DNA from 2 places in the Gordonia sp. LUNF6 genome. Region 2 is predicted to be linked to the other one. Evidence: predicted binding sites of a transcription regulator. Region 2 holds the regulator's gene; the other holds the start of a gene.

Region 1 (15,859 bases), 130 kb from region 2:
CCTGCGGCAACCGCATCCGCGCCTCCGACCGCCAGAGGTTGCGCACCGAGACGGTCATCAACCGGGCGAGGTCCTCGTCGCCGGCGATGAACCGGGAGTCGAGGAGCCCGAGCGCGGCCGTGGCGTCCTCGCGCGTCACCCGCATGGCCTCCGGCACCGATCGCACACTGTGGTCGAGGGAGATTCCCGCGTCCCACAGCGGGTACCAGAGTCCGTCCGCCACCTCCGAGAGTCGTTCGGGGTACCGGTCGTCGTGCACCAGGATCAGGTCGAGGTCGGAGTAGCCGACCATCTCCCGGCGACCCAGGCTGCCGACCGCGACAACGGCGAATCCGCTGCGCTCGACGATCCCGAGCGACCGTGCCCGCTCCACGAGCCAGTCCTCGAACAGTGCGCCGATCGCCTCGCGCTGACGCGCTCCGACCAGGGAATCGTCCTGCAGCAGCACCGATCTCGCCGCACCGAGCGTGGCGCCGGAGGTGGACCCCGGCGCCCGCCCGGCCTCAGATGGCCTCTGGTCCGCGTTCACCGGTCCGCACCCGGATGATCGACTCCACCGGTGTCACCCAGACCTTCCCGTCACCGATCTTCCCGGTGCGGGCCGACTCGACGATCACCTCGGCCACCTGGTCCACTGCCTCATCGTCGACGACGACCTCCACCCGGACCTTCGGGACGAAGTCGACGGCGTACTCGGCGCCGCGGTACACCTCGGTGTGCCCCTTCTGCCGCCCGTAGCCCTGTACCTCGCTGACGGTCATCCCGACGATCCCGATGTGCTCCAGACCGGCTTTGACGTCCTCGAGGGTGAACGGCTTGACGATTGCGGTGATCAGTTTCATGGATAAACCCTTCTCTCCCGATCGAGACTAGTGTCTGCTGAACTCATGCCGGCTCGTACGCACTCTCGGCGTGCTCGGCGCTGTCGATGCCGGTGAACTCCGCCTCCCGGTCCACACGCCAGCCGAGCGGCTTGAGCACCATCGCGATCGCGAAGGTCAGGATTCCGGTGAACACGAGCGCGAACAGGGCGATCGCCGCCTGCACCACCAGCTGTTTGTAGTCATGGCCGTAGAACAGACCCGAGTCCTTGGAGAGGAGACCGATCGCGATCGTGCCCCACAGACCGGCGACGAGGTGCACGCCCACCACGTCCAGCGAGTCGTCGAAGCCGAGCCGGTACTTCAGCCCGATCGCGACGGCCGCGAGCGCACCGGCGACCACACCGAGGAACAACGAGCCGACCGGGGTGAGGGCGCCGCAGGCGGGCGTGACTGCCACCAGTCCGGCGACGACGCCGGAGGCCGCACCGACGCTCGTCGGGTGGCGGTCTCGGATCCATTCCACGGCCAGCCACCCGATCATCGCGGCGGCCGTCGCCGCGGCGGTGTTGATCCACACGAGGCCGGCGGTGGCGTCGGCGGCGAGCTCGGAGCCGGCGTTGAAGCCGAACCAGCCGAACCACAGCAGGGCCGCGCCGAGCATCACGAAGGGAATGTTGTGCGGACGGTACGAGGTGCGGCCGAACCCGCGGCGTTTGCCGACCACCAGCGCCAGCACCAGGCCGGCCATGCCGGCGTTGATGTGGACGACGGTGCCTCCGGCGAAGTCGATGGGCGCGACCTTCGCCACTCCGTCGGCGACGCCGAACAGCCAGGAGGCGATCGAGTCCTTCGCGTTCGACATCAGTCCGCCGCCCCACACCATGTGGGCGAGCGGGAAGTAGACGATGGTCGCGAACAGCACGGTGAACGCCACCCAGGTGGCGAACTTGACGCGTTCGGCGATCGCACCGCTGATGAGCGCGACTGTGATCACGGCGAAGGTCAGTTGGAACGCCATGAAGACGGTCGCCGGAATCTGGGTGCTCCCCCACACCACGAACTGCGTCGCATCGCCGACCGACCTGGTCTGCATCAGTTGGTCCGACCCGAACAGTGAGAACGGATTGGCGAACAGTCCCCCGATGTCGCCGGTGCCGGTCAAGGAGTTCCCGAAGGACATCGAGAATCCCCACAGCACGTAGATCACCGTGACCGTGCCGAGCGCCGCGAACGACATCATCATCATGTTCAGCACGGACTTGGCACGCGAGAGCCCTCCGTAGAAGAACGCCAGCGCGGGTGTCATCAACAGCACGAGCGATGCGCTCACGATCACCCAAGCGGTATTACCCGCATCAACGGTTCCGAACACGTTGTCCGGCAATGCAGTCTGCACTCCTCGCACCTCCTCGCGAGACGTCGCCGATCGACGTCTCGCGATAAGAGTGCAACGCTGGTGTTGCGTGCCGCGTCGCGCAGAAGTTTCGGGGCCGTCAAGGAATCCGCGGAAATGTTTCGCGGGTGTTGCGCGGCGGCCGGGTCACACTTGTCCGCGCAGTACGTGCTTGAGGATCTTTCCGCTGGGATTGCGCGGCAGTGTCTCGACCGTCACCACCTCGCGCGGCAGTTTGTAGCGAGCGAGCTTGTCGGCGAGGAACTCGCGCACCTCGTCGAGCGTCAGTTCGGTCCCGTCGACGGTGACGCACATCGCGACGACCGTCTCGCCCCATTCGGGGTGCGGACGGCCGATCACCGCGACGTCCGCCAGGCGGGGATGCGCGCGCAGCACCTCCTCCACCTCCTGCGAGTGGACGTTCTCGCCCCCGACGATGATCACGTCCTTCAGTCTGTCGACGATGTAGAGGTAGCCGTCCCGGTCCATCCGTGCGACGTCGCCGGTGCGGAACCAGTCGCCGACGAAGCAGTCGGCTGTGGCGGTCTCGTTGTTCAGGTAGCCGATCATCCGGGTGTCGCCGCGCAGCCAGATCTCGCCCGTGTCGCCGGGACCGACGTCGCGTCCGTCGGCGTCGACCAAGCGCAGGTCGACGCCGACCATCGGACCTCGGCCGATCGAGCCGGCCTTCGCCAGTTGCTCGTGGGGATACAGGGCCGTGCCCGCCGGCCCCATCTCGCTCATGCCGTACACCTGGAAGAAGCGGTCGCTGCGGTAGGCCGCCACCAGCCTGCGGGCCGTGGCCTCGCCGAGCGACGCGCCGCCGTACAGCCACTTCGACACGGTCGACAGGTCGTGGTCGGCGAAGTCGAGCGCGCCGGCGTCGGCCAGTTGCACCGGCAGGAGGTATGCGATCGGCGAGCCGAAGAAGGCGGTGATCCGGTAGCGCTCGACGGCGGGCAGCAGTTCGGCCGGATGGAACTCACGCATCAGAACAGTCGTCGCACCGAGGGCGATCATCGTCAGCAGCCAGTCGTTGAGCGGCGCGGCGTGCCAGATGGGCATCGCGAGCAGGAACCGCTCGTCCTGCGTGAACCCCAGGGTGGCCGCGAGCGCCGGCGCCAGGCCGGACAGGGTGCGATGCGTGTGCAGGCAGCCTTTGGGCGAACTGGTGGTCCCCGACGTGTAGAGCACCTGCGCCACCGAGTCGAGGTCCGAGTCGACGGCGCCCGGGACAGGAGCGGCGGCGCGGACCGACTCGTCGAAGTCGGGCAGGCCGTCGTGAGCGCTCTCGGTGGTGAACCACCGGAACCCCGGCGCGCCGGCCACCGCGGTCTCGGCGAGGGATCCGGAGACGACGCCGACGACCGCGCCGCTGTGCTCGAGCGCGTAGGCCACCTCCGGCGCGGCGAACTTGTGGTTGACCGGAACCAGCGCGGCACCCGCGAACCAGGCGCCGAACGCCGCCACGACGAACCCCGGCGTGTTGTACGTCATGACCGCCACCCGGTCGCCCGGCCCGACACCGGCGCCGATGAGCACCGACGCCGCACGTCGCGCCCGGTCGAGGAGCTCGCTGTACGTGATCTCCTCCTCGCCGTGGACGACGGCGGCTTTGGTCGGATTCAGGCGCGCGCTGCGCTCCAGAGTGGCGGTCAGATGCATCGAGACGCTCTTTCGAAAGACGACGGCCTCGGGAGGCCGGGGATGGAGGGTGCGGTGGTGTGGACCGTGGGCCGGTCGCGCCGGATTCAGGCGCGGGCGACGATTTCCGCGAGGTCGAGTGCCGAGTCGAGGACGCCGTACATGTGACCCGGATCGGCGATCCGTCCGGCGACGAATGCGTCGGTCACCGACTCGGGCGCCTGCCGGATGAGGATCGAGCCCTGCAGCGCGATCGCCATCGATTCGGTGAGCCGGCGGGCCACTGCGGGAGCGCCCGCGGGGTCGGCGGACGCCTGCGCGATGAGTTTGCGGGTCTTCTCGACGTGGAGGTCGTACTCGCGGTACACCCCGAGTGCGCGCTCGAACTCGTTGTCGACCGCCTCCACGGACATCGGGTCACGCATCATGGCACGCAGGACGTCGAGTGCGATGACATTGCCCGACCCCTCCCAGACCGCCATGACCGGCTGTTCCCGGTACCGGCGCGAGAGCGGGAAACCGTTCTCGCAGTAGCCGTTGCCGCCGAGACATTCGAGCGCCTCGTAGGCGTGGTTGGGGCCGCGCTTGCAGACCCAGTACTTGCCGACGGCGGTCGCGAGCCTGCGGAAGGCCGCGGACTCGTCGGCGTCGTCGTCATAGGCGGCAGCCAGTCGCATCGCGGTCCAGATCGCGGCCTCGGCCTCCACCTGCAGGTCGGCGACGACGGCCGTCATCGCCGGCTGGTCGACGAGCCTCGCGCCGAAGGCCGAGCGGTGGCGCACATGCCACGCCGCCTCGGCCACCGACTGGCGCATGCCCGCGGCGCTGCCGATCACGCAGTCGAGCCGGGTCTGGTTCACCATCTCGATGATGGTCCGTACGCCCGAGCCCTCGTCGCCGAGGCGCCAGCCGACGGTGCCGTCGAACTCCACCTCGCTCGAGGCGTTCGACTTGTTGCCGAGCTTGTTCTTGAGCCGCTGGACGTTGAAGACGTTGCGGGTGCCGTCGGGCAGCACGCGCGGCACCACGAAGCAGGTGACGCCCGGAGCGGTCTGGGCGAGCACCAGGAAGGCGTCCGACTGCGGTGCCGAGCAGAACCACTTGTGGCCGGTGATCGAGTACATGCCGTCCGACAGCTCCACCGCGCGGGTGGTGTTGGCGCGGACGTCGGAGCCGCCCTGCTTCTCGGTCATCGCCATACCGAAGATCGCCGAGGTCTTCTGTCCGGAACCGAGGTCGTGCCGGTACTCGCGCGAGAAGACACGCGGAAGCCACTGCTCGGCGAGCTTCTCGTCCACTCGCAGCGACGGGACGACGGCATGCGTCATGCTCACCGGGCAGGCGTGGCCCGGCTCGATCTGCCCGAACTGCATGAACATCGCGGCCCGCGCCACGTGGGCACCCGCGCGCGGCTCCGACCAGCAGCTGGTGTGGGCGCCGTGGGCGATCGCGTCGCCGATGATGCGGTGATAGGCCGGGTGGAACTCGATGTCGTCGATCCGGTTGCCCCAGCGATCGTGGGTGTGCAGTTCGGGGGTGATCGTGTTGGCGAGTTCGGCGTCGCGCTGGAAATCGGCCCGGCCCACCAGGGCGCCTGCCTCGGTGAGCGCATCGGCGGCCCATCCGGCGCCGTAGACGTTCACCGCCTCCACCAGCGCGGTGTGACTGGTGAACTCGTTGACGTCGACGCGGGCGGGCGCCTGATTGAAGACCTCGTGTGTGGCGGGCATGGCGGCGGGCTCCTTCGGTTGATCGATCGGGGTCTGTCGGTTCGGTTCAGACCGGCGCGGTGGCACCCAGCGCCAGAAAGCAGAATCGGCGGATGGTCGCCACCAGCTCGGCCGGGTCGGAGTGCGGAAGCGGTGCCGTGTCCGGGTCGAGCGCTCCGACGAGCGCTTCGGAGATCGCTCCCATCACGGCCGACGCCACGACCGGCGCGTCCTGGTCGACGAACACTCCGGCGGCGACGCCGTCGGCGATGATCCGCTCGCCGAGCTCGCGGTACGACTGCCGGAGATGCAGACGTTCGGCCTCCACCGTCGGTATCACCGGCTCGAAGAGCAGCGACCACGCCAGGCGGCGGCCGCGAAGAGCGCGGTCGGCGAAGACGTCGATGAGCGTGCCCAGCTCCCGGCCGGGATCGCCGCCGACCGCCTCGACCGCGCGACGCACCTGGTCGAACTCGTAGCCGGCGGCGTCCCGGAAGACCTCGGCCAGGAGCGCCTCTCGGTTGGCGAAGTACGAGTACACCGATCCGACGCTGACTCCGCTCCCCTCGGCGATCGCCGCGACGGTAGCGCCGGAGAAACCGGAGTCGGCCACGATCCGGCGCGCCGTCGCGAGAATCGAGGCACGTTTGGCCTCCGCACTCCGTCGGGTGGCCGCGGTCGGTCGGTACGCCATCGTCACCTCTCAGCCCGGGGGCAAACTTTGAATCGCGATTCAACGGTTAGAAGAATTGAATCACGATTCAACCGAAGTCACAAGGGGGTCGGAAAACAAGATCGTCCCTGTGACGGACCGGCGAGGGCGATATGTCCTCGACCGTCCGTCACAGGGACGATCCTGGCGACTCAGTTCGGTACAGACGCCGGTTCGGTACAGACGCCGGTTCGGTACAGACGTCGGTTCGAAAAAGCAGCGCGCTACAGCAGCGCGTCGACGAATGCCTCCGGCTCGAACGGAGCGAGGTCGTCGGCGCCTTCGCCGAGCCCGACCAGCTTCACGGGGACGCCGAGCTCCTCCTGGATGCGGAACACGATGCCGCCCTTGGCGGTGCCGTCGAGTTTGGTGAGCACCACGCCGGTCAGCGAGACCACTTCGGCGAACACCTTGGCCTGCATCAGACCGTTCTGGCCGACCGTGGCGTCCAGGACCAGCAGCACCTCGTCCACCACGGCCTTCTTCTCGACCACTCGCTTGACCTTGCCGAGCTCGTCCATCAGGCCCGCCTTGGTGTGCAGACGGCCCGCGGTGTCGATCAGCACCACGTCCACGCCTTCGGTGATTCCGGTGCTGACGGCGTCGAAGGCGACCGAGGCCGGGTCGGCACCCTCCTTGCCGCGGACGATTCCTGCGCCGACGCGCTCACCCCAGGTCTGCAGTTGGTCGGCCGCGGCGGCACGGAAGGTGTCGGCGGCGCCCAGCAGCACGCGGCGGCCGTCGGCCACCAGCACGCGCGCGAGCTTGCCGGTGGTGGTGGTCTTGCCGACGCCGTTGACCCCGGCCACCAGCACGACCGCCGGTCGGTCCGCATGGGGAAGGGCCCGAACGGAGCGATCGAGTTCGGGATGCAACTGCTCCACGAGGACCCGCTTGAGGGCGGCGCGCGCGTCCTCGGCCGAGCGGACCTTGCCCGTCGCCAGTTCCTCACGGAGCCGTTCGGTGACCGTCGACGTGGCGGCGGTGCCGAGATCGGCCATCACCAGCGTGTCCTCGATCTCCTCCCAGCTGTCCTCGTCCAGATCGCCCGCGCCGAGCAGCCCGAGCACGCTCGCGCCGATCGCACCCTGCGACCGCGACAGGCGCCCGCGCAGGCGGGAAAGCCGTCCCGCGGTCGGCGCGATCTCGTCGAGCGCTGGAGCGGTGTCGACGGGTGCCGGTTCGGCGACAGGTGCGGGTTCGGCCACGGGCTCGGGTTCTGCGACCGGCTCGGGCTCGACGACCTGCTCGGGCTCGACGACCGGTTCCGGTTCGGCCGCCGGCGGTTGTACGACGGTGGTTTCGTCGGTCTCCGGCTCGACCTGAGCGGCAGGCTCGGGCTCGGCGACGGGCTCCGGTGTGGGCGGCGTCGGCGGCTCCGGACGGTCGAGGGTCGCCGATCCCGCCCCGCCCTGGCTGAAGGAGAATCCGGAACCGGCCTTGTAGCCCCCGGAACGATCGACTTGCCGTTGCGATCCGTCGGTGACCTGATCGGTCCCGGCGGCGGGCTCGTCCCGGAGCGAGATCCGGCGGCGGCGATTCAACGCGTAGCCGGCGCCGGCGACCAGGGCGAGGATGACGACGATCGCGATGACGATGCCGACGATGAGTTGGGTGTCCACTGGAGAAGTTGTCCCTTCAGCTCGTGGGAGCGGAGTCGGTTGGTGAAGTCGAAGGATCGGGTGCGGCGGCGGCCGGGGTCACGTCCACCCCGCGCAGTCGTTGGGAGATCACCTGGGTGATCCCGTCGCCCCGCATGCTCACGCCGTAGAGCGCGTCCGCGATCTCCATGGTCGGTTTCTGGTGGGTGATGACGATCAGCTGGGACTTCTCCCGCAGCTGTTCGAACAGGGAGATGAGCCTGCGCAGATTCGCGTCGTCGAGGGCGGCCTCCACCTCGTCCATCACGTAGAAGGGCGAGGGCCGCGCCCGGAAGATCGCGACGAGCATGGCGACGGCGGTCAACGACTTCTCGCCGCCGGAGAGCAACGACAGTCGCTTCACCTTCTTGCCCGGCGGCCGCGCCTCCACGTCCACCCCGGTGGTGAGCATGTCGTCCGGATCGGTCAGGACCAGCCGGCCCTCGCCCCCGGGGAACAGCGTCGCGAAGACCTGGACGAACTCTCGCTCCACGTCGGCGTACGCATCGGTGAAGACTTGGAGGATCCGGGCGTCGACGTCGTCGATGACGTCCATCAGGTCTTTGCGCGCAGCCTTCACGTCCTCCAGCTGCGCCGACAGGAAGTTGTAGCGTTCCTCGAGGGCCGCGAACTCCTCCAGGGCGAGCGGGTTCACGCGGCCGAGTGTCTTGAGGTCCTTCTCCGCCTTGCGCGCACGCATCTCCTGGGTGGCGCGGTCGAAGGGCATCGGCGCGGGGGCCACCACTTGTTCGCCGCGAGCCTTGGCGTCCTCGTACTCGCGCATCTCCAGATCCGACGGCGGCATCGGGACATCCGGTCCGTACTCGGCCACCAGGTCGTCCGGCGCGATCGCGAACTGTTCGAGCACCTGTTCCTCGAGCTGTTCGATGCGCAAGGCGGCCTGCGCTCTGGCGAGTTCGTCGCGGTGGACGGCGTCGCGCAGTTTGTTCATCACCGTGCTGAGCTGGTCCACCTGCGCCCGCAGGGCGTCCACCTCGGCCGTGCGCTGGGAACGGATGGCTTCGAGTTCGTCGCGAGCCTGCGCCGCGTCGGTCACGGCCGCGGCCACCGCGTCCGCGAGTCGTTCTCCGGTGTCGGCCACCGCACTCGCCACGCCGGCCGCGTACTTGCGGAGAGCGTCCTGGCGCCGCTGGCGCTCCCGATTGGCCCGCTCGTTGGCCGCCGCGCGACGCAGACTCTCGGCCTTGCCGCGCACCGACGCCAGGCGTTCCTCGGCGGTCCGCAGTGTCAGACGCGTCTCGACCTCGGCGGACCGAGCGGACGCGACTTCCGCCGCGGCGGCATCGCGCATCGCTCTGTCGCCGTCGGCGACCGGCTCTTCGGCTGCACCGTCGACGGCGCGGGCCAGGCGCTCCTCCACCTCGGTGAGCTTCTCGAGATTCTCCGCGCGGCCCTGTTCGACGAAGTTGCGTTGCCGCACGAGCCGGTCGGCCTCATCCCGTGCAGCACGGATGTCCGAACCGAGACGCCCGAGCGACTCGTAGGCCGCCCCGAGGTTCGCGTCGGACTCGTGGAGGGCAGCGAGCGCCCCCTCGGCGTCCTCACGCGCCCGTTCCTGTTCGGCGATGGCCGCGGCCAGCTCCGATTCCAGACGCAGTGCCGTCTCCTCGGCGGCCGCGAGGTCGTGTGTCGCGGTATCGATCGCGGACTGCACCTCGATGGTCGACGGCCGTCGTGCGGATCCGCCCTCCACGCTGGCCGAGGAGATGCGGTCGCCGTCGCGCGTGACGCCGACCACTCCGAGCTCACGGGCCAGGTCCAGCCCGGTCTCGGGATCGTCGACGACGATCGTCTCGGCGAGCAGCACGTCGAGCGCGCCCGCCACCTCGTCGGGTGCGGTGACCAGGTCACGGGCCCACACCGCACCGTCGGGCAGCGACGGCCGACGGTCGGGGTCGACGCCGGGCAGTCCCCCGACGATGAGGGCCGCTCGCCCGCCGTCGCCGCTGCGCAGTTCGCGCAGGGCCCGCACCGCGGCGAGCGCGTCGACCGTCGTGATCGCATCGGCGGCCGGCCCCAGCGCTCCCGCCATGGCGGCTTCGTAGCCCGGCTTCACCGTCAGCAGCTCCGACAGCGGCACGAGGACGCCCTCGGTTCCGCGTTCGATCAGCCAGGCCCCGCCGTCACCGCGTTCCAGACCGACCGAGAGCGCTTCGATCCGCGCGCTGAGCGACGCGATCGATCTGGCGGTCTCGCGCTCACTCTGGCGGAGCCGTTCGACGGTCGCAGTGGCCTCGGCCAGCGCCGCCGCACATCGTTCGTGGTGCTCATCGAGGCCGCGTTCGGCGTCCTCGAGGATCCTGACCCGCGCCACCTCCTGATCGAGGGCCGCCTGCGCGGTGTCGGCCCGCTCGGCGGCCGCCTCGATCGACGCCGTCAGCCGGGCGGTCTCGGCGTCCACCGACTCCACCCTGGTTCGCAGGTTCGCGGCCTCGCCCTCCAACCGCGCCAGACCCTCGCGGCGGTCGGCGACGGCCTGCACCGCGGCCAGGTGCGCGCGCTCGGCCTCGTTGGCCACCTGCTCGGCGGCCTGCAGCGCGGCGGTCGCGTACTCCAGCCGCTCGGCGGCCTCCTCGACCGCCTCGGTGTGCTCGGCCTCGGTCATCGCAGCGCGTTCGGCCTGCCGTTCCAGTTCCTCGGGATCGGGACCGGAGTTGGCGACGCTCGGCGAGGCCAGGTTCGCCGCGCGTTCACCGGCGAGCCGCAACGTGCCGCCGACCCGCTCCGACAGTGCGCCGAGTTGGTAGAAGACGCGTCCGGCCTCACTCGCCGCGGGCGCCACCTGCGCCAGATGCTCCTGTGCTGCCGACAGCGCCTCCGTGGCGGCGTCCAGCGCGGCCGCCACCTCGTCCTGCTGTCGCCGGACGTCGGCCTCCACGGCGCTGTGCTGCGCCATCTCCTCGCGTCGCTTCACGAGGTCGTCGGCGGCCAGCCGCAAGCGGGCGTCGCGCAGGTCGGCCTGGACGGTCGCCGCGCGCCGCGCCACCTCGGCCTGCCGGCCGAGCGGCTTGAGCTGGCGGCGGAGTTCCGTCGTCAGATCGGTGAGACGGTCCAGGTTGGCGGCCATCGCGTCGAGTTTGCGGACCGCCTTCTCCTTGCGGCGACGATGCTTGAGGACCCCGGCGGCCTCCTCGATGAACGCGCGCCGTTCCTCCGGCCGGGCCTCCAGGATCGCCGCCAGCCGGCCCTGCCCCAGGATGACGTGCATCTCGCGGCCGATGCCCGAATCGGACAGCAGTTCCTGAACGTCCATCAGGCGGCACGAATTGCCGTTGATCTCGTACTCGCCCGCGCCGTCGCGGAACATGCGCCGCGTCACCGACACCTCGGAGTACTCGATCGGCAGCGCGCCGTCCGAGTTGTCGATGGTCAGGGTCACTTCCGCGCGGCCCAGCGGGGCGCGACCGGAGGTCCCGGCGAAAATGACGTCGGCCATCTTTCCGCCGCGCAGGGCCTTGGCCCCCTGCTCCCCCATCACCCAGGTCAGGGCGTCGACGACATTCGACTTGCCCGACCCGTTGGGCCCCACCACACACGTGATGCCGGGCTCGAACCGCAGCGTCGTCGACGACGCGAACGATTTGAACCCTTTCAGGGTGAGGCTCTTCAAGTGCACGACCTGACAGCCTACCCGGATCAGCGCTCGACGAAGCCCGTCAAACCACCGCGTGCCGCCTCGAAGGACTCCACCACCAGATCGACTCGGCCGGGGGTGTCGGACGAGCGCAGCGCGGCCAGCAGTGCCGTCAGCGATTCATGCGGACCTTCGGCGACCACGAGCACCCGACCGTCGGGCTGGTTCGAGGCGTATCCCACCAGACCGAGTTCCAGCGCTCGCGACCGGGTCCACCAGCGGAATCCGACGCCTTGGACTCGCCCGTGCACCCACGCGGTGAGGCGCTGCATCACTCGGTCTCCATGGTGAGCGAGACCTGAGTTCCCGCCTTCAGGGTGCGGCCGACCGTGCAGACCTTGTCGATGGCGCGCTCGACGACCACGAGCAGGCGCTCGGCGGCCTCCGGGTCGAGTTCGGAGAGGTCCACTTCCAGGACCTCGTCCAGCTGCGGGTACCGCTCGTTCTCCCGGTCGGCGTCGCCCGAGACCCGCACGGTGGCGTCGTAGTCGTCGCCCAGTCGGCGCGAGAGCGGCCGGTCCGACGACATCCCCGTGCACGCGGCGAGTGCGATCTTCATGAGTTCACCCGGGGTGAAGACGCCCTCGACGTCCTCCGAGCCGATGAGGACCTGCGCCCCGCGCGAGCTCTGCCCGGTGTACCTCCGGGTTCCGGTCCGCTGGACCCACAGTTCAGTCATGTCGTCGTGCCTTTCATCTGCCGTTCGTGGAGGTGTTCACGTCTCGGTGTTCACGCCTCCCCCGGTCGAACGCCGCCGGCCTCGCAGACCTTCCCGGCCGTCGGCGTTCCAAGACTGTTCAACCTACCGGGTGGCCGGCTCGCCCTGCGGATCGGCTTGAGGACGTCGACGAGAGCGCGTCGCCGAGAACGGTGCGCTGAATCCGCCTCGTTCCGTTCGAGTGATTTGTCAGACCCTGCCGATATCATCGAATGTAAGTTCGAGGCACTCGAAGGGGAGGCGTGAACATGCAGGTGAGGGAGCATTCCGGCTCGTCGGTGGTGGTCGACGACGGGTCGATCGTGATCCGGATCGGATGTCCGGCAGGTTCGACCGACGGGTCCGGTTCGGATGCGGCTGCGGTGTCGCGGGCTGATCGTGCCGCGTTGTTGACCTTCGCAGCGCGGGCTGACTGCTATCAGGGGTTGGTGATGTGGCATCGCTATCAGGCGGTGTACTCGCTGTATCGGGCGAAGCAAGCGGAATTAGAGGCCGACGCGTCGGTCGATGCGTACACGCGGTTGTTTGATCCGCAGTGCCAGATGGCGGCCTCGTATGCGACAGCGGCCGGGGTCCGGCAGTACGCGGGTGAGTTGTTCGTCGATCGGGCGATCGCGTGTTTCGAGCGGATTCCGTCGATCGGCCGACTGATGCGCTACGGGGTTCTCACTCCGGGGTGGTTCGTTCGAGCCGTGGAGCAGACCGCGTTGGTCGACGACGGCGACCTGCTCGCCTTCATTGATGCGGAGATCGCACATCGTCTGGCCGGAATGGGTGGACTGTCGGCGAACCGGGTGGAGTCGACCGTCGCCGCGATCGTGGCCGAGCACGACCCGGACGCCGCGACCCTGACTCGTGAGCAGGTCGCGTCGAGCAAGAAGGTGTCGGTGACGCCGGTCGCCGACGGCGTGTCGGAGATGGTGATCGTCGGCTCCACCGAGGACGCGGCGATCTCCCTCGGGGCGATCAACGCGCTCGCCGACGGCGTGTGCCCGTTCGACCCGCGAACCAAGCAGGCCCGCCGGTCCGACGCCGCTACCGCACTGCTGCAGCAGAGCCAGTTCACCTGCCTGTGCGAGCGGGACGACTGCGTCTCGGAGTTGGCGCCCGCGCAGATCGACGCGCGGCGCGCCCATGTGATGGTTCACGTCGTGGTGCGCAAGGAGGCGCTCGACGGCGTGTCGCAGCTACCGGCGTACGAGGATGGCGTCGGTCCGATCTCCGCCCACCACGCCCGGGAGTTGGTGCGTCGTCCCGACGCGGTGATTCGCGAGTTGGATCTGGACACGGTGATCGCCGACTGCATGCGACACGCCGGTCGGTACCGCCCCTCGGCGGCGGTCGACACAGCCGTCCGCGCCCTGTTCGGCACCTGCACCGTCGCCGGCTGCGACCGCCCGGCGTGGAAGTCCGACCTCGATCACGTCGTCGAATTCGACCACCGCGATCCGGGCAACGGCGGGCCGACGTGCGTGTGCAATCTGAATCCGAAGTGCCGTTTCCATCATGGCGTGAAAACCCACGCCGAAGGGTGGGTCGATGATCAGATCGTCGACGCCAACGGCGTCATCTGGACCGAAGTCACCACGCCGGACGGGATGACCGTCCGCCGACAGGCGATGAACCTGTGGCTGCTGCCCGAGCTCGGGCACATTCAGTGCCGGCACGGCGTGTCGTTCGGCATGTCGGACTCGCCCGCGACGCGCCCGGAGAACCGACACGCCGAGAATGAACCGGAACGGCGACTGACCCGCACTCAGGCCAAGCACCGCTACCGCACCCAGAGGCGCGCCGCCAACCGCCGACAGCGGGAAATCGCGACGGTCACCGACGGCGAGCCGCCGTTCTGAGTCCAGCGGCATCGGCGGAGCCGGTCGATCGCCACAGACTCAACCAGCCGTGACCGGCCGCGGGAGCCGTGTCCAGATGCAGACGCAGCACCTCGGTCAGCAACAGTTGCATGAGGTCAGTGACGATTGAATCGTCCCGGGTTTGATGGAGACAGGTTTGACCGGAAGGGACACTTGTTTCGTGCCTCGCCCACCGAAGTACTCACCCGAGTTGCGGGATCGTGCCACACGGATGGCCATCGATGCTCGGAAGGACCCCGAGACCGCGCCCGGAGCTCTGGCGCGGATCGCCAAGCAACTCGACGTCAACCCCGAGACCCTGCGGACCTGGGTCCGCCGCGTCGAAGACGGCCAAGCCGAAGCGCCTGGGGTCGAGACAGTTTCAGATATCGAGCGGATCCGCTTGTTGGAGAAGGAAGTTCGAGAGCTGCGTCGGGCGAACGAGAGGGCGGATTCAAGCGGTCAGTGCAACGAGTCCTGTGAGATGAGGCAGTCACTGATCACAGGAGGATCCGGATGCAGGGCAAGCACGGTCATCTCAGTCGGGAGCAGAAGCGGCTGGCACTCAGGCTGCATGCGAGGGGTTGGCGGCTGGTCGACATCGCCAAGGAGATCGGCTGCAGCGCGCCGATGGTCGGGATCATGGCCCGCACCGGCAGGCACGCCGACGCCAAGCCGTTCGGCTGGGAGCCACGCCAGGGCTGCCTGACGATTGACGAGCGCGAGCAGATCCTGGTGGGGATCAATCGTGGCGACACCTTCACCGCGATCGCCGAGCACCTGGGGCGCGCGGTGTCGACCATCAGCCGCGAGGTGAAGCGCGGCGGTGGTCGCTGCGGCTACTCGGCATGGCATGCGCACGAACGCGCTCGCGATCAAGCTCGTCGGCCGAAGTCTTTCAAGCTCGCGTCAGGCCGGTTGCTCGAGGAGGTCTCCAGCCGGCTGGAGCAGTTGTGGTCCCCCGAGGAGATCGCGGCGCGCCTACGGTTGGATCACGCCGATGATCCGGAGATGCGCGTGAGCCACGAGACGATCTACCAGTCCCTGTTTGTCCAGGGCCGAGGCGAGTTGCGCCGCGAGTTGGCGCGGTGTCTACGGTCCGGAAGAGCGGCCCGAAAGCCCCGCGGCACCACTGACGGCCGCGGCCGGATCCCCGGCATGGTGATGCTCAGCGAACGCCCCGCAGAAGCCGACGACCGCGCCGTGCCCGGACACTGGGAAGGCGACCTCATCCTTGGCGAGGGCAGCCGCAGCGCGGTCGGGACGCTCGTCGAGCGATCGACGCGGATGACGCTGCTGTTGCACCTCCCAGATGGCAAGACAGCCGAGCAGGTCGAGGCAGCGATGCGCGCCGCGATCAGCAAACTACCGTCCTCGTTGGCCAGAACGATCACCTGGGACCAGGGCGCGGAGATGTCGCAGCACGCGGCGTTCACCACTGCCACGGGTATCCCGATCTACTTCTGCGATCCCCACTCGCCCTGGCAGCGCGGGAGCAACGAGAACACCAACGGCCTGTTGCGTCAGTACCTGCCCAAGGGCACCGACCTGAGCGCCGTCACCCGCGAGGAGTTGGACGCGATCCAGGACAGCCTCAACAGCCGACCGCGCAAGACTCTGGGCTATCTGACACCATCAGAGAAGCTCGCAGAGCTTCTTGCGCCCACCGCTTGAATCCGCCGATCTTGAAGACCGCGTCGGCTTTCTTCGCGGC
Region 2 (15,859 bases):
ACGATCGTCTTGTCGGGCGCGCCCTGCTCGACCCAGTACCGGCGCGCCAGTTTGACCGCCGACTCGACCGAATCACTGCCGCCAGAGGTGAACAGCACCTTCGAACCCGGTACCGGCGCGATCGCGGCGATGCGCTCGGCGAGTTCGACGGTGATCTCCGACGCCACGTCGCCGAAGTTCGAGTAGTGCGCGAGCGTCGACAGCTGCCGCGCCACCGCGTCGGCCACCTCGGTGCGACCGTGACCGATGTTGGCGAACCACAGACCCGCGGTGGCGTCGATGTATTCCCTGCCGCTGTCGTCGTAGACACGCGTCCCGCGTCCGCGCGTCACGATGAACGGTCCGTCCGCGGTCACCGCACCCATGTCTGCAAAGCCGTGCCAGAGAGAACCCATGCCTTGAATATCGCACTTCACCCCGGGTTGCGCTTACCTCTCAGCCGGACTCCGCGAGCCGGGCGAGACGGTCGATCGACGACGCCAGCCGTTCGCTCGTCGTCGCCCTGGCGCGGGCTTCGCGCTTGGGGTCGTGCAGTTCCGTCCAGTCGTACGTGTGCACCACACGGGTGCCGTCGGCGTGCTCGAAGAGTTCCCAACGCCAGAGGTGGCCGGGCGGATTCTTCCCCACCTCCGACGGCAGCCACGCGATGAGACGTCCCTCGTCGAATTCGACGACGTGATTCTCGCGCACCGCACCGGGTTTGGTGAGCCGCATGGTGAAGACGTCGCCGACGCGGCGCACCCGCCGGCCTGGCTCGGCCGCGGTGAGGTTGTCGTTGCCGTCCCACTCGGGCTGACGGGCGGGGTCCGCGATGAGCTCGAAGATCCGGCTGCGCGGTGCGGCGACGATCCGCTCGGCGGAGACGACGCGTGCGGAGGACTCTGTTCCGGGTGTCATCACCGCATTGTGGCCCACCGTAGAATCGATGTCATCATGCCTTCCGCGATCCCGTCTCCGGACCTGTCCGCCCTGACGATCTCCTATCCGCCGGAACTCCCGGTCAGCGCCTGCCGCGACGAGATCGCCGAGGCGGTCTCCGCACACCAGGTGGTCGTGATCGCGGGCGAGACCGGTTCGGGCAAGACGACCCAGTTGCCGAAGATCTGCCTCGAACTCGGCCGCACCTCGATCGGTCATACGCAGCCTCGGCGGATCGCGGCGACGTCGGTGGCCCGGCGGATCGCCGACGAGTTGGGCACCGAGATCGGCGGGACCGTCGGGTATCAGGTGCGCTTCTCCGACAAGGTCGGCAAGGACACCCGCATCAAGGTGATGACCGACGGCATCCTGCTGCGCGAGATCGGCCGGGATCCGCGGCTGTCCGGTTACGACACGATCATCATCGACGAGGCGCACGAGCGCAGCCTCAACATCGACTTCCTGCTCGGCTATCTCAAGCAGTTGCTGCCGACCAGACCGGATCTCAAGCTCATCATCACCTCGGCGACCATCGAGCCCGACCGCTTCGCCCGGCATTTCGCCACCACCGCGGACACGGTGCCGATCTTGGAGGTCTCGGGGCGGACGTACCCGGTCGAGATTCGGTATCGGCCGCGCGAGAGCGACGACTCCGACCACGACGACCTCGATCAGATCGCGGCGATCGACGCGGCGGTCGGCGAGCTGTGGTCGCACGCCCCGGGCGACATCCTGGTGTTCCTGCCGACCGAGCGCGACATCCGGGACACGGCCGATGCCCTCCGCCGACGCAGCGCGGCCGAGATCGTTCCGCTGTTCGCCCGGCTGTCGGTCGGTGAGCAGCAACGGGTGTTCGCCCCGTCCAACGGTCGGCGGATCGTGCTGGCCACGAATGTCGCCGAGACGTCATTGACCGTTCCCGGCATCCGGTACGTGATCGATGCGGGTACGGCTCGCATCTCCCGCTATTCGACCCGCACCAAGGTGACTCGTCTTCCCGTGGAACGGGTCTCACAGGCCAGCGCCCGTCAGCGCGCGGGTCGCTGCGGCCGGGTGGCGCCGGGCATCTGCATCCGCCTGTACTCGGAAGACGATTTCGACGCTCGTCCGGAGTACACCGACCCGGAGATCCTGCGGAGCAATCTCGCCGCCGTCATCCTGTCGATGCTGTCGCTGCGGCTGGGCGACATCAACGACTTCCCGTTCGTGCAGGCGCCCGACCCGCGAGCGGTCCGCGACGGCATGGCACAGCTGTCCGAACTGGGAGCGGTCACCGGCACCGATTCCGCGTCCGCGCGGCTGACCAAGATCGGCAAGCAGCTCGCGCGGCTGCCCGTCGACCCGAGGTTGGGCCGGATGCTGGTTGCCGGACACGACAACGGCTGCCTCGATCACCTGCTCGTCATCACTGCGGCGCTGGCCCTGCCCGACGTTCGGGAGTTCCCCAGCGACAAGCGGGAGGCCGCCACCGCCGCCCATCGCCGGCACGCGGTGCCGGGGTCGGAGTTCCTCGGGCACCTCAAGCTCTGGGAGTATCTGACGGCCAGGCGCGCGGAACTCTCAAGCAGCCAGTTCCGCAAGATGTGCGAGCGAGAGTTCCTGCACTTCCTGCGGATCCGCGAATGGATCGATCTGCACCGGCAGCTGCGGCGCACCGTCAGCGACCTCAAGTGGCAGATCCCGGACACCGAGGTGGACCCGGCAGCCGTTCATCGCAGCGTGCTCTCCGGCCTGCTGACCAACATCGGTGCGCGGCAAGGCGACTCACGCGACTATCTGGGCACCCGAGGCACGAAGTTCGCGATCTTCCCCGGATCCTTCCTCGCGAACAAACCGCCCGCCTTCGTCGTGGCCGCCGAACTCGTCGAGACCTCGCGCCTGTTCGCACACACCGTGGCCTCGATCGATCCGGCCTGGGTCGAGGAGTTGGCCGGCGACCTGGTGACGCGCACCTACTCCGAGCCGCACTGGTCCACCCGCCGCGGCGCAGTGATGGCGTACGAGAAGGTCAGCCTGTACGGAGTTCCCCTGGTGGCACAGCGCCGCGTGAACTACGGGTCGATCGACCCGAAGACCTCGCGCGAGATCTTCATCCAGGAGGCACTGGTCGCCGGACGCTGGCGTAACCGTCATGCGTTCTTCGCCCACAACGCCGAGTTGCTCCGCGACGCGTCCGAGACCGAACATCGCGCGCGGCGTAGGGACCTGCGCATCTCCGACGACGAGCTCTTCGAGTTCTACGCGGCGCGCATACCGTCCACCGTGGTGTCGACACGGCATTTCGACTCGTGGTGGAAGAAGGCGGGCCGCACCGATCCGGCGCTGCTCAACCTCCGGCCCGAGGACTTACTCGGAGACGACGTCCCCACGGCCGCCGACTATCCGGCCGCCTGGCAGCAGGGCGAGACCCGCCTGGAGCTCCGCTACCACTTCGAGCCCGGCGCACCCAATGACGGCGTGACCGCGATCATCCCCGAGCCGCTCCTGGCACATGTGCGAGACACCGGATTCGACTGGCTCGTACCCGGGATGCGCGCCGAACTCGCGACGCAGCTGATCAAGTCGTTGCCCAAGGGCCTGCGCAAGTCCATGTCCCCGGCGTCCCGGTACGCCGAACTCGCTCTCAGCCGACTCTCGGTGCGCAGCGAGCCACTGCTCACCGGCCTGGCTCGCGAGCTGTCGTCGATCAGCGGGGTCACCCTGGCTCCGCGCGATTTCAATCCGTCGGCACTCCCCCCGCATCTGCGGATGCACTTCGCAGTCACCGGCACAGACGGCGCGATCATCGCGCGCGGCGACCGGCTCGCCGCGCTTCGCACCGACCTGTCTGCCGACGCCGACCGCGACCGCCGTGCGCCCCTGCACCGCGAATGGACCGCCGACGGTCTGGGCACCCTCGCCGACTCCGAGACGGCGACCGTTGCGGGACAGACGATCACCCGCTATCCCACGCTCGCGACCGTGCCGGGACAGGGCGTACGCATCGCGAAGGCCGCCACCTCCACCGAGCGCGACGCCGGCATCGCCGCCGCCGCCGGAGAACTCCTGCGACTCGCGATCGCGCCGCCCAGCCGCAAGCTGGCGTCGACTCTGCCGCCGCCGGCCAAGCTCGCGCTGAGCCAGAGCCCGTATCCGGACGTGGACGCGTTGCTGGCCGACTGCACGGCACGGGCGGTCACCGACACCCTGGCACGGGAGCCGGAGTTGGCCGCCCTGCGCAGTCCCGGTGACTTCGGCGCGCTCTCGGCGCGGCTGGGGCCGGTGATCCGGTCGCGCGCACCCGAGTACTTCGACGCCGCCGTCGCGGCGCTCGCCGAATACTCCCCGGTGCGCCGGGCCGTCGACGCCCGGTCCGGGACTCTCGCCGCCGACGACGTCTCCGATCAGGTCAACGATCTGATCTTCGACGGCTTCGTCGGCGCGACGGCATTGGAGCATCTGCGCTCGCTGCCGCGCTATCTGACCGCCGCGCGGCTGCGCCTCGAGTCCCTCAACACCGCCGCCGGCCGGGACAACGAGGCGATGGGCGCCATCGACAGGGTGGTGGCGGTCTGGAATCGGCGCCTCGCCCAGCTTCCGGCCGCACGCCACGAGGCGCTGAACGAGTTGGTGCAGTGGCGCCTGGAGGAACTCCGCGTGAGCCTGTTCGCTCAGCAGCTCGGCACCAACGGTCCAGTCTCCGAGCAGCGGATAATCAAGGCGATCGACAAGTTCAGCTGACTGCTCGGACCGGTGGCGCCGGTGCCGTGAGTGTCAGTGACGGTCGCGGCGCAGCGAATCGATCTCGCGCTGGAAGTCGTCGGCCGACTCGAACGACCGGTAGACCGAGGCGAACCGCAGATAGGCCACCTCGTCGAGGTCGCGCAGCGGACCGAGGATCGCGAGACCGACCTCATTGCTCGGTATCTCGGCCGAACCCGACGAGCGCACGGTGTCCTCCACCTGCACCGCAAGCTTCGCCAGTGCGTCCTCGTCCACCTGACGGCCCTGGCAGGCGCGGCGCACGCCCTGCATCACCTTCTCGCGACTGAAGGGCTCGGAGATGCCGTTGCGCTTCACCACGGACAGCACAGCCGTCTCGACCGTGCTGAACCGCCGCCCGCATTCATTGCACGACCTGCGGCGACGGATCACCTGGCCGTCGTCGGCGACTCGGGAGTCGACGACACGGGTGTCGTCGTTCTTGCAGAACGGGCAGCGCATGCCATGACAATACCCGCCCGCCTCAGCCGTACTGCGGGGCGATAAGCGCTTGTCCGACATGCAGTCCCGATGTCTCGAGGCCGTTCAGGTCGCGCAGCTGGGCGATGACGCCCGCGGACGGCAACTCCGGAGCGATCCGCTCAGCGAGCGCGGTGAGCGACTCCCCCGACCGGACGTACACCACGTGCGTCGCCGCCGGCGACTCCGGCGTCGCCGCATCCTGGTAGCCCGCTCCGACGAGGGCGAGCAGCCACACCATGCCGGCGAGGGTGCCGCCGACCACCGCGGCCCCGGCCCACCGGCGCCTGCGGTACACCGAGGGCGACAGCGCGGTCCGGCCGGCCGGCGGCGCATCGAACATCACTCGCCGGTCCGCGACCGGGCGACGCCGCTCGGGGCGGCCGGTCGGGAAGCACGTTCCGCTCGAGTCGCCTCGCCCCGCTCCGCGTACTCCCCGATCACGGACCAGCGAGCCACGGACCACCGGGATGTCGCAGGTCATCGCCGACGCGGTTGAGTGCACAGCAGTGGAGTGCACAGCGGTGGAGTGCACAGCAGTGGAGCGCACAGCGGTGGCGCGTCCGGTCGGGGCGGGTGCCGTCCTCGTGCTCATGACTCGTCTCCAATCGATCGCGTGTTCGAAGAACTCTTGTTCGATAGTTAACACGAGGGGTCCGACAAACGCCGACACGCGTCGAACAATTGTTTGAGTTTTGTGACCTACTCAACTAGCCTTTGGACCATCGATCGAACACAGCTGACGAAAGGCCCGACCGTGACCGACACGCCCGATCCGATGCTCTCCACCGCGACGCTCGAGGCCTCATTGACCCAGCGTCAGCGCGAGGTGCTCGAGGTCATCCGTCAGTCGGTCCGCGAGCGCGGCTACCCGCCGAGCATCCGTGAGATCGGCGAGGCCGTCGGACTCACCTCCACGTCGTCGGTGGCCCATCAGCTCCGCACGCTCGAGCGCCGCGGCCTTCTCAAGCGCGATCCGCACCGTCCGCGTGCGGTGAACGTTCGGGACGATCAGCGGACACCGCCCTCGGGCGGTGCCGAGGCCGACGGAGAGTCACTCCCCACGCCGACCTTCGTTCCGGTGCTCGGCCGGATCGCCGCCGGCGGACCGATTCTCGCCGAACAGGCCGTGGAGGAGGTCTTCCCGATGCCGCGCGAACTGGTCGGCGACGGTTCCCTGTTCATGCTTCGCGTGGTCGGCGAATCGATGATCGACGCGGCGATCTGCGACGGCGACTGGGTGGTCGTGCGCCAGCAGAACGTGGCGGAGAACGGTGACATCGTCGCCGCGATGATCGACGGCGAAGCCACCGTGAAGACCTTCAAGCGCACCGACGGTCACGTCTGGCTCATGCCGCACAACGAGCATTTCGAGCCCATCCCCGGCGACGACGCCGCCATCCTCGGCAAGGTCGTCACGGTGATGCGCCGTATCTGAGGCGCCCGGCCGGCCTCAGCGGGACATCACACCTCGCCGGCCAGAACCGCGCGAACCGCCTCGCGCGCCTGTGACGGACTCGTCGCGGCGATCGCGGCGGACGCCGCATCGCGGCACTGATCCATGGTGACGGTACCCAGCTTCAGTCCCACCGCGGCCGACGCCGCAGGCGCGGACGACAACGACGTCACACCCATCCCGACCAGCACACATGCCAGCAACGGATCGGCAGCCGCCTCGCCGCATACGCCCACGGGCTTGCCCTGGTCCCGACCGGCGTCCCCGACCCGCTGTATCAGCGCGAGTACCGCCGGCTGCCACGGGTCGGTGAGCGCCGCCAGCTCCGGCGACATCCGGTCCGCCGCCATCGTGTACTGGGTCAGGTCGTTGGTGCCGATCGAGACGAAGTCCACTTCGGCGAGGATCGCGTCGGCGAGGATCGCCGCCGACGGCACCTCGATCATCACCCCCGGCACCAGACCGCGTTCCCGAACCCGCGCGGCGAATTCGCGCGCCTCGTCGACCGTGGCGATCATCGGTGCCATCACCCACGGCGTCGCACGGCCGTCGTCGCGCGCCGCCTCCGCCAGCGCATCGAGCTGGTTGTTGCGGATGTCCGGATACGTCTGCACGATGCGGTTGCCGCGGACTCCCATCGCCGGATTCGGCTCGTCGGAGTGGGCGACGAACTTCAGTGGCTTGTCCGAGCCCGCGTCGAGGGTGCGGATCACCACCTTGCGCCCGGGAAAGGCGTCGATCACCTCCCGGTAGAGCTCTACCTGCTGGGCGACGGTGGGCTCGGCCGCGCGGTCCAGGAAGGCCAGTTCGGTTCGGAACAGTCCGACGCCCTCCACCGGCGCCTGCGCCGCCGACCGAGCGGACACGCCGTCGGCCACGTTGGCCAGGATCGCGACCGCGTGCCCGTCCGCCGTGCGGCCCGGCCCGCGCCAGGCCGCCGTCTCGGCCGCCCGCGTCGCCGCGGCCGTCACGGCGTCCGAGATGAGTCCGGCGTCCGGGGCGGCCCCCACCGTTCCCGCGTCCCCGTCCACGTAGCCCATGGCTCCGGAGGGGATCTCATCGAGTTCAGCGGCGGCGACCACGCACGGAATACCGAGTTGGCGAGCAATGATCGCCGTGTGGCTGCTGGGGCCGCCGAGCCGCATGCCCAGCCCGATGACGCGTGCCGGGTCCAGACCCGCGGTGTCGGCGGGCGCGAGGTCGTCGGCGAGCAGAATCGACGGCACGTCCGGCACGGGGATGCCCGGCTCCGAGAGCCCGAGGAGTTCGGCGACGACGCGGTCTCGGACGTCCAACAGATCGGTGACCCGTTCAGCCATGAGGCCGCCGAGCTTGGTGAACATCTCCACGAACTGCTCGGTGGCCGCGATCGCGGCAAGCGGCGCTCGAACGCCCTGCGCAATCGACTTGCCCGCGGCCGTCGCCCACCCGCGATCGCGCGCGAGACCGGCCGTGGCAGTCAGGACCTCGGCCGCGACGCCGGTGCTGTGGGAGGCCCGGTCGGCCAGCCGGTCGGCCACCACTCCGGCGGCGGCGGTGAAACGCTCCATCTCTGCGTCGCGGAGCTCCTCCGGAACGGGAGAGTCGTCGATGGCGTCGAAGCCGGGTCGCGGTGCGGGTCTGATGATCGGTCCGTACGCGAGGCCACCGACCACCGGAGTACCGGAGACGATGACGTCGGCGCGGAACGGGTTCTCGGCAGGCACGGGAGAAGTCACCTCGGTCATGTGAGAAAGATTACAGAAAGTCCTTGACGTGTCAACACGTACCCATGTAAACAAAGATGTGTAACCAACCAAATCAACACAGATCCACATCTTTGCACGATCCCCATCGTTGCATGAGATCGGACAGTCGGGAGAGCAGATGTACGCGGAGGAACGCCAGTCGGCGATCGCGAACGAGGTCCGCCTGCGCGGCCGCGTCTCCGTAGCCGATCTCGCCGCGCGCTTCTCCGTGACCGGCGAGACCGTGCGCCGCGACCTGGCTATTCTCGCTCGCAGCGGCCATCTGGTGCGCGTCCACGGCGGAGCCGTACGCCTCGACGTCGCCGCAGTGGTCGACGAACCTGATCTGGTGGTTCGGGAGGAGACCCACCGAGGCGAGAAGAGCGCCATCGGTGCCGCTGCGCTGGCATTCCTGCCCGCCGACGGCGGTTCCATCGTGATCGACGCCGGGACCACCACTCTGCAGTTGGCTCTGTCCATCCCCGCCGACGCCCGCTTGACCTGCGTCACCAACAGCGTGCAGATCGCCGAGGTGGTGGCGGAGTTGCCCGGCTCCGGGGTGCTGCTGACCGGCGGCAGACTCCGGCCCAAGACCGGTGCCTCCGTCGGCGCCGACGCGATCGAGCGACTCTCGCGCATCCGTGCGTCGGTCGGCTTCCTCGGCACCAACGGTCTGTCGCTCGAGCACGGTCTGTCGACACCCGACGCCGACGAGGCCGCCACCAAACGCGCCATGATCGCGGCCTGCACGACGACGGTGGTCCTCGCCGACTCGTCCAAGATCAACCGGGAGGAACTGATGAGCTTCGGAACCCTGGAGGACGTCGATGTCCTCGTGACCGACGCCGGGATCGACTCGGCCTTCGCCGACGAACTGCGCGCCCACGAGATCGAGGTGGTGATCGCATGATCGTCACCGTCACCGCCAATCCGAGCACCGACCGTACGATCGAGCTCGCCGGACCGCTCCGGAGGGGCGAGGTGCACCGTGCGGCCCGCGTCGTCGACCAACCGGGCGGCAAGGGAATCAACGTCGCACGGGTGGTGCGGGCCGCCGGCCTTCCCACACTGGCCGTCCTGCCCGCCCGCGCCGACGACCCGTTCATCGACAGCCTGCGCGCCGTGGCCCTTCCGCACCAGGCGGTGTCGGCGGACGGGACGGTCCGGACCAACCTGACCGTCGCCGAACCGGACGGCACCACCACCAAGATCAACGACGCCGGAACGGCCGTCTCCGCCGAGGCCGCGGCCGCGCTGCGCACCACGATCCTGGCCCGTGCCGAGGGAGCGGACTGGCTCGCTCTGTGCGGCTCGCTGCCGCCCGGCCTCCCCGACGACTGGTACGCGCAGGTACTCGCCGCGACGGCGTCGCTGCACTGTCGGGTGGCCGTCGACACGTCCGGTGCACCCCTGGCCGCGGTGGCCGCCGCCCGTCCGGCACTGCTGAAGCCGAACTCCGATGAGCTCGCCGAACTCACCGGCGACGATCCGGCCGGCATGGAGAGGTCTGCGGCGCAGGGTGATCCCAGCGTCGCAGCGGCCGCCTCCCGAACACTCGCCGACCGGACCGGCGGGACGGTGCTGACCACGCTGGGCGCGGCCGGCGCTCTCCTGACCACCCCGGACGGCATATGGTTCGCCACCGCGCCGGCTGTCGCGGTCCGCAGCACCGTCGGCGCGGGCGACGCCTCACTCGCCGGTTATCTGATCGCGCACCTGCGCGGTGCCGACGAGGCCGGGCTCCTGCGCAGTGCCGTCGCTCACGGCTCGGCGGCCGCAGCACTGCCGGGCACCACGCCGCCCACTCCGGATCTGCTCGACGAAGCGGGTGTGTCCGTCTCCCGGCTGTCCTGATCCGTCCGCGAAGAACCCCGACACCCAGAATCTCCGAGTCCCCGAATCCCCGACCCCCAGAATCCCGACCCCCAGAATCACCGAGGGAGCCATCATGTCCCAACAGATCATCACGCCGGAGCTGGTCCTGCTCGACGGTGACGCCGGCGCTGATGCGGACAGTGTCATCGCCGCGCTCGCCGGTCTGGTCGCAAACGCCGGCCGCTGCACCGACCCGGCCGAGCTCGCCGAGGCCGCTATGGCACGCGAACGCAAATCCGCGACCGGGATTCCCGGAGGCATCGCGATCCCGCACGCACGCGTCGCCTCCGTCACCACCGCCACCCTCGCCATGGCACGCCTGACGCGAAAGGCAGAATTCGGTGCTCCGGACGGGCCCGCCGACATCGTCTTCCTGATCGCGGCACCGGAGGGAGCCGCCGGCGAGCACATGAAGGTGCTCAGTTCGCTGGCGCGCGCCCTCGTGCGGCCCGACTTCGTCGCCGCCCTGCGCGCGGCGCCCGACGCCGCCGCCGTCGTCGATCTGGTCAACGAGGCCGTCGACGGCAAGCCGGCCCCTGCCCCGGCCGCAGCGACCCCCGCAGCGACCCCGGCAACTGAGACCCCGGCAACTGAGACCCCGACCACCGAATCCCCAGCGGCCGAGCCCGGGACCACTCGGATCGTCGCCGTCACCGCGTGCCCCACCGGGATCGCGCACACCTACATGGCCGCCGACGCCCTCAAGCTCGCCGCCGAACGCGCCGGCGTGGAGTTCGCGGTGGAGACCCAGGGGTCGACCGGTTCGACGCCCTTCGCCCCCGATGTGATCGCCGCCGCGGACGTGGTGGTCTTCGCGACGGATGTGGGCGTCAAGGGCCGCGACCGGTTCGTCGGCAAGCCGGTGGTCGCCTCCGGCGTCAAACGCGCGATCAACGAACCCGATGCGATGATCGCCGAGGCGGTCCGCACGGCGCGAGATCCCCGGGCCGCCACCGTCGCCGGGGATGCGAACGCCGGCGCGCAGGCGCCCGCGGCCTCCCGTGTGGGCATCGGAGGTCAGCTCAAGCAGGCTCTGCTGACCGGTGTCAGCTACATGATCCCGTTCGTCGCCGCGGGCGGTCTGCTGATGGCGCTCGGCTTCCTGCTGGCCGGCTACGAGATCGGCAGTTCGACGGTGCAGGAGGGCACCTCGGACGGACTGTACTACGCACTGCACTACAGTCTCTGGGATCTGCCGCCGGGCGGGCTCATGCAGTATCTCGGCGGAGTGAGTTTCGCGATCGGCAATCTGGCGATCGGGCTCATGGTGGCGGTCCTGGCCGGCTACATCGCCTACGCGATCGCCGACCGGCCCGGTCTCGCTCCCGGATTCACCGCGGGTCTGATCGCCGTCGCCGTGAACGCCGGCTTCATCGGCGGTCTCGTCGGTGGTCTGCTGGCCGGCGTCGTCGCCCTCTGGCTCTCCCGGCTGCCGCTGCCCCAGTGGGCGCGCGGACTGCAACCGGTCGTCATCATTCCGCTGGTGGGCACGCTCGTCACCGGCTTCATCATGTTCGCTCTGCTGGCCCGTCCGCTGTCGTGGATCAACACCTCGCTCGAGGACTGGCTCAACTCGATGTCCGGCAGTTCCAAGGTGATCCTCGGCATCGTGATCGGCCTGATGATGTGCTTCGATCTGGGCGGACCGGTCAACAAGGCGGCGTACGCCTTCGGCGTCGCCGGCCTCGGACTCGCCGGCGCGGGCGTCGCACAGTGGGAGATCATGGCCGCGGTGATGGCCGCAGGCATGGTTCCGCCGCTGGCGATGGCGCTGGCGACCACCCTCCGACCGTCGACGTTCACCGAACCGGAGCGCGAGAACGGCAAGGCCGCCTGGCTGCTGGGCGCGTCGTTCATCTCCGAGGGCGCGATCCCGTTCGCCGCCGCCGATCCGTTCCGCGTGATCCCGTCCATGATGCTGGGCGGTGCGGTCACCGGAGCGCTGTCGATGGCGTTGAGCGTCCAGTGCCGGGCACCCCACGGGGGCGTGTTCGTCCTCTTCGCGATGAACGGCACGTGGTGGAAGTTCCTGATCGCTATCGTGGCGGGCGTGATCGTCTCCGCCGTCGCCGTCCTCGCCGCCAAGCAGTACCAGCCCAGCCGGGAGCGCACGCCGATCCCCGCCGAGGCCGCCTGAAACACCCGGGCCCGAGCACGCAGCTCGGGCCGTCACACCGAAAGAAAGGCACGTCCATGCCCAGCACCACCGTCACCGTCGGATCGGCCGTCGGTCTGCACGCTCGTCCCGCCGCCATCATCGCCGACGCGGCCACCGCTCTCGGCGTCCCGGTGACGCTCGCCGCCGGCGGTGATCCGGTCGACGCGGGCAGCGCGCTGATGATCATGACCCTCGGCGCGGAGAAGGGCGCCTCGGTCACCGTCGAAAGCGACGACCAGGCCGCGGTCGATCAGATCGCGGCACTGGTCGCCAAGGATCTCGACGCCGAGTAGCCGGGCGAGACCGTCAGGCGACGGTCAGATCGCTGTACTCGGCCGCGAGCGCAGAAGGCATCCGCACATGCAGGCGGGTGCCTTCGGCGTTGTGCTCCGTGTCGAGCACGTGCGCGTGCTGGTGGAGCCGGGAGATCACCTCTCCGCGGGCGAACGGCACCTGCAGGACGGCGTCCACATCGTCTCGCTGCAGGAAGTCGGTGATCGCGGCGAAGAGCCCGTCGAGCCCCTCACCGGTCCGGGCCGAGACGAACTGCGCATCCGGATACTCGGCCCGCAGCGCCGTCATGGTCACGCCGTCGACGGCGTCGATCTTGTTGACGACCAGCATCTCCGGCGGCGCGGGGCGGTCCTCTTCGGCGAGCACCTCCCCCAACACCTGGCGGACGGCCGAGATCTGGTTGGCCGGGAACGGGTCTGACCCGTCCACCACGTGGACGAGCAGATCGGCGTCGACGGCCTCCTCCAGTGTCGACCGGAACGCCTCGACCAGCTGGGTGGGCAGATGCCGGACGAAGCCGACGGTGTCGGTGAAGACCACCTCGTGCCCGTCGGCGAGCTGCGCGCGGCGGGTGGTCGGATCGAGCGTCGCGAACAGTGCGTCCTGCACGAGGACTCCCGAGCCGGTCATCGCGTTCACCAGGCTCGACTTGCCGGCATTGGTGTAGCCGACCACCGTCAGGGCCGGTACACCGCCCCGGCGGCGCGCCGCGCGCTTCACCGTCCGAGCCGTCTTCATCCCGCGAATCTCCTTGCGCAGCTTGGCCATTCGCTCGCGGATCCGCCTGCGGTCGGTTTCGATCTTCGTCTCACCGGGGCCACGCAGGCCCACGCCGCCGTTGCTGCCGGCGCGGCCACCTGCCTGGCGCGACATCGACTCGCCCCAGCCGCGCAGCCGGGGAAGCATGTACTCCATCTGCGCCAGCGCCACCTGCGCCTTGCCCTCACGCGAGGTGGCGTGCTGGGCGAAGATGTCGAGGATGAGCGCGGTGCGGTCGATCACCTTCACCTTGACGACCTTCTCCAGCGCCGTCAGCTGGGCGGGAGTCAGCTCACCGTCGCAGATCACGGTGTCGGCTCCGCTGGCGACCACCACTTCGCGGAGTTCCTCGGCCTTGCCGGAGCCGAGATAGGTGGCCGGATCAGGTTTGCCACGGCGCTGGATCAGGGCGTCGAGCACCTGCGATCCGGCAGTCTCGGCGAGCGCGGCGAGTTCGGCCATGCTGGCGCGGGCCGCGGCGACGCTCCCCGTGGTCCAGACGCCCACGAGGACGACCTGCTCCAGCCGGAGGCGGCGGTACTCGACCTCGGTGACGTCCTCGAGTTCGGTCGACAGGCCGACGACGCGTTGCAGCGAGGCACGCTCGTCGAGCTGGAGTTCGCCCACCGTGGGTTCGCCCGGGCGTCCACGCTCCGAGAGCCCCGGGACCTCCTCGGCGGACCGGTCGTCGGCGGATTCGTCCAATGCAGATTCTTTGGTCAGTTCAGTCATATGTACATCCATTGTGCCCCCGACCGGCACCGGAACGCATCCGGATTTCCCGCGGGTGCCCGCTCAGTCGGCCCAGCCCGCGACGAGCCGGCCGCGGGCCACCAGCCGAGACGGGCCGCGCAGGACGGCCGAGCCGTCGCCGACAGTGACCAGCACGTCGCCGCCCGGCACTGTGACCGCGACCGACCCCGAGTCTCTGCCGGCCCCCGACAGCGCAGCCGCTGCGGCGGCCACCAGGCCGGTACCGCACGATCGGGTCTCCCCGACGCCCCGCTCGAACACTCGCATGTGCGCATGGAAGTCGGCCTCGTCGGCCGGGGTCGGGCCGCCCGGGGTCAGCGGGGTGAGGATCTCGACGTTCGCCCCGTCCGGAAACAGCGCCGAGTCCAGCTCGGCGCCGGTGGTGAGATCCAGTGTCGCGAGCCGTTCGGGCGTCAGGCCGTCGACCACGCAGGCCAGGTGAGGGTTGCCGACGTCGACGGCCTCGCCCGTCAGCGTCGTACCCGCGATGCGGACCTCGCTCGGACCGCGCAGCGCCACCGGTCCCATCGAGACACTCACGTCGGCGTCGGCGTCGTCGGCCGAGTGCACGGTGACCGGACGGGCCCCGGCGCGCGAACCGACGGTGAACGCATCGGTGTCGACGAGCCCTTCGGTCCGGCAGTAGTGCGCGAACACGCGCACACCGTTGCCGCACATCTCCGCGATCGAACCGTCGGCGTTGCGATAGTCCATGAACCAGTCCACGCCCGAAACGCCCTCGGGTAGCCGTTCCAGCACCTGTTCGGCCACCAGCGATCCGGCGGTCGCGACGCGCAGAACGCCGTCGGCACCGAGTCCCCGCCGGCGGTCGCAGAGGGCGACGACGAGGTCCTCGGTCAGTTCGATCTGTGCCTGAGGATCGGGCAGGATCACGAAGTCGTTCTGGGTGCCATGCCCTTTGACGAAGGTCAGCGCCGGAGAGTTCTTCACGCCCATCAGGCTACGCGGAGCGCGCGGAGCGCATTCTCCAGCAGGGCGGGATCGGCGGCGTCGAGCCACACCGCGCGCGGGTCGCGCCGGAACCACGACCGCTGCCGGCGCACGTACCGTCGCGTGCCGAAGAAGGTACGCTCCTGCGCCTGATCGAGGTCGTAGACGCCGTCGAGATACTCGATGACCTGTGCATAGCCGATCGCCCGCGAGGCCGTCCGTCCCTCCCGCAGGCCGCTCTCGCACAGTGCTCGCACCTCGTCGACAAGGCCGGCGTCGAACATCGCCGCGGTGCGCAACCGGATCCGCTCGTCGAGGGCCTCCTTCTCTCGGTCGAGGGTCAGGATGCGGGTCCCCCACCGCGGTTCACCGATCGACGGCGCCGACGCCGCGAACGGCTCCCCGGTGATCTCGACCACCTCGAGGGCGCGCACGATGCGCCTGCCGTCCGAGTCCAGGATGGTGGCCGCGGCGGCCGGGTCGACCTCGGCCAGCCTGCGGTGGAGAGCCAACGGCCCGATCTCGGTGAGCAGCGCCTCGTACTTCGCCCGCACCGCGGGATCGGTCGACGGGAACTCCCAATCGTCGAGCAGGCCCTGGATGTACATCATCGACCCGCCGACGATGACCGGCAGCCGGCCCGAAGCGAGAAGCGCTTCGACGTCTGCCGTCGCCGCGGACTTGTAGCGGGCGACGGTGGCGGTCTCGGTGACGTCGAGGACATCGATCTGGTGGTGCGGTATCCCC

What was found. The regulator LexA, encoded in region 2, represses DNA repair genes until DNA is damaged. The targets are predictions, from matches to a motif close to CGAACANNTGTTCG.
Region 1: the regulator LexA is predicted to act here: its motif matches at 12,505-12,518, upstream of ACK8HH_RS07405 (DUF222 domain-containing protein).

The regions. Positions count from the first base shown of each region.
Region 1 covers NZ_CP178181.1:1,582,529-1,598,387, reverse strand. Annotated here, with positions in the region: gene ACK8HH_RS07455 ([protein-PII] uridylyltransferase) at 1-529, opposite strand, end outside; gene ACK8HH_RS07450 (P-II family nitrogen regulator) at 504-842, opposite strand; gene ACK8HH_RS07445 (ammonium transporter) at 886-2,220, opposite strand; gene ACK8HH_RS07440 (class I adenylate-forming enzyme family protein) at 2,365-3,882, opposite strand; gene ACK8HH_RS07435 (acyl-CoA dehydrogenase family protein) at 3,969-5,591, opposite strand; gene ACK8HH_RS07430 (TetR/AcrR family transcriptional regulator) at 5,638-6,264, opposite strand; gene ftsY (signal recognition particle-docking protein FtsY) at 6,507-7,904, opposite strand; gene smc (chromosome segregation protein SMC) at 7,921-11,559, opposite strand; gene ACK8HH_RS07415 (acylphosphatase) at 11,580-11,849, opposite strand; gene ACK8HH_RS07410 (OsmC family protein) at 11,849-12,256, opposite strand; gene ACK8HH_RS07405 (DUF222 domain-containing protein) at 12,538-14,145, shown strand; gene ACK8HH_RS07400 (transposase) at 14,291-14,854, shown strand; gene ACK8HH_RS07395 (IS30 family transposase) at 14,776-15,819, shown strand.
Region 2 covers NZ_CP178181.1:1,711,813-1,727,671, reverse strand. Annotated here, with positions in the region: gene ACK8HH_RS08090 (aspartate aminotransferase family protein) at 1-395, opposite strand, end outside; gene ACK8HH_RS08085 (SRPBCC family protein) at 436-897, opposite strand; gene hrpA (ATP-dependent RNA helicase HrpA) at 934-4,638, shown strand; gene nrdR (transcriptional regulator NrdR) at 4,672-5,121, opposite strand; gene ACK8HH_RS08070 (LysM peptidoglycan-binding domain-containing protein) at 5,144-5,734, opposite strand; gene lexA (transcriptional repressor LexA) at 5,918-6,577, shown strand; gene ACK8HH_RS08060 (putative PEP-binding protein) at 6,604-8,322, opposite strand; gene ACK8HH_RS08055 (DeoR/GlpR family DNA-binding transcription regulator) at 8,462-9,232, shown strand; gene ACK8HH_RS08050 (1-phosphofructokinase family hexose kinase) at 9,229-10,176, shown strand; gene ACK8HH_RS08045 (fructose-specific PTS transporter subunit EIIC) at 10,271-12,334, shown strand; gene ACK8HH_RS08040 (HPr family phosphocarrier protein) at 12,391-12,648, shown strand; gene hflX (GTPase HflX) at 12,662-14,140, opposite strand; gene dapF (diaminopimelate epimerase) at 14,204-15,118, opposite strand; gene miaA (tRNA (adenosine(37)-N6)-dimethylallyltransferase MiaA) at 15,118-15,859, opposite strand, start outside.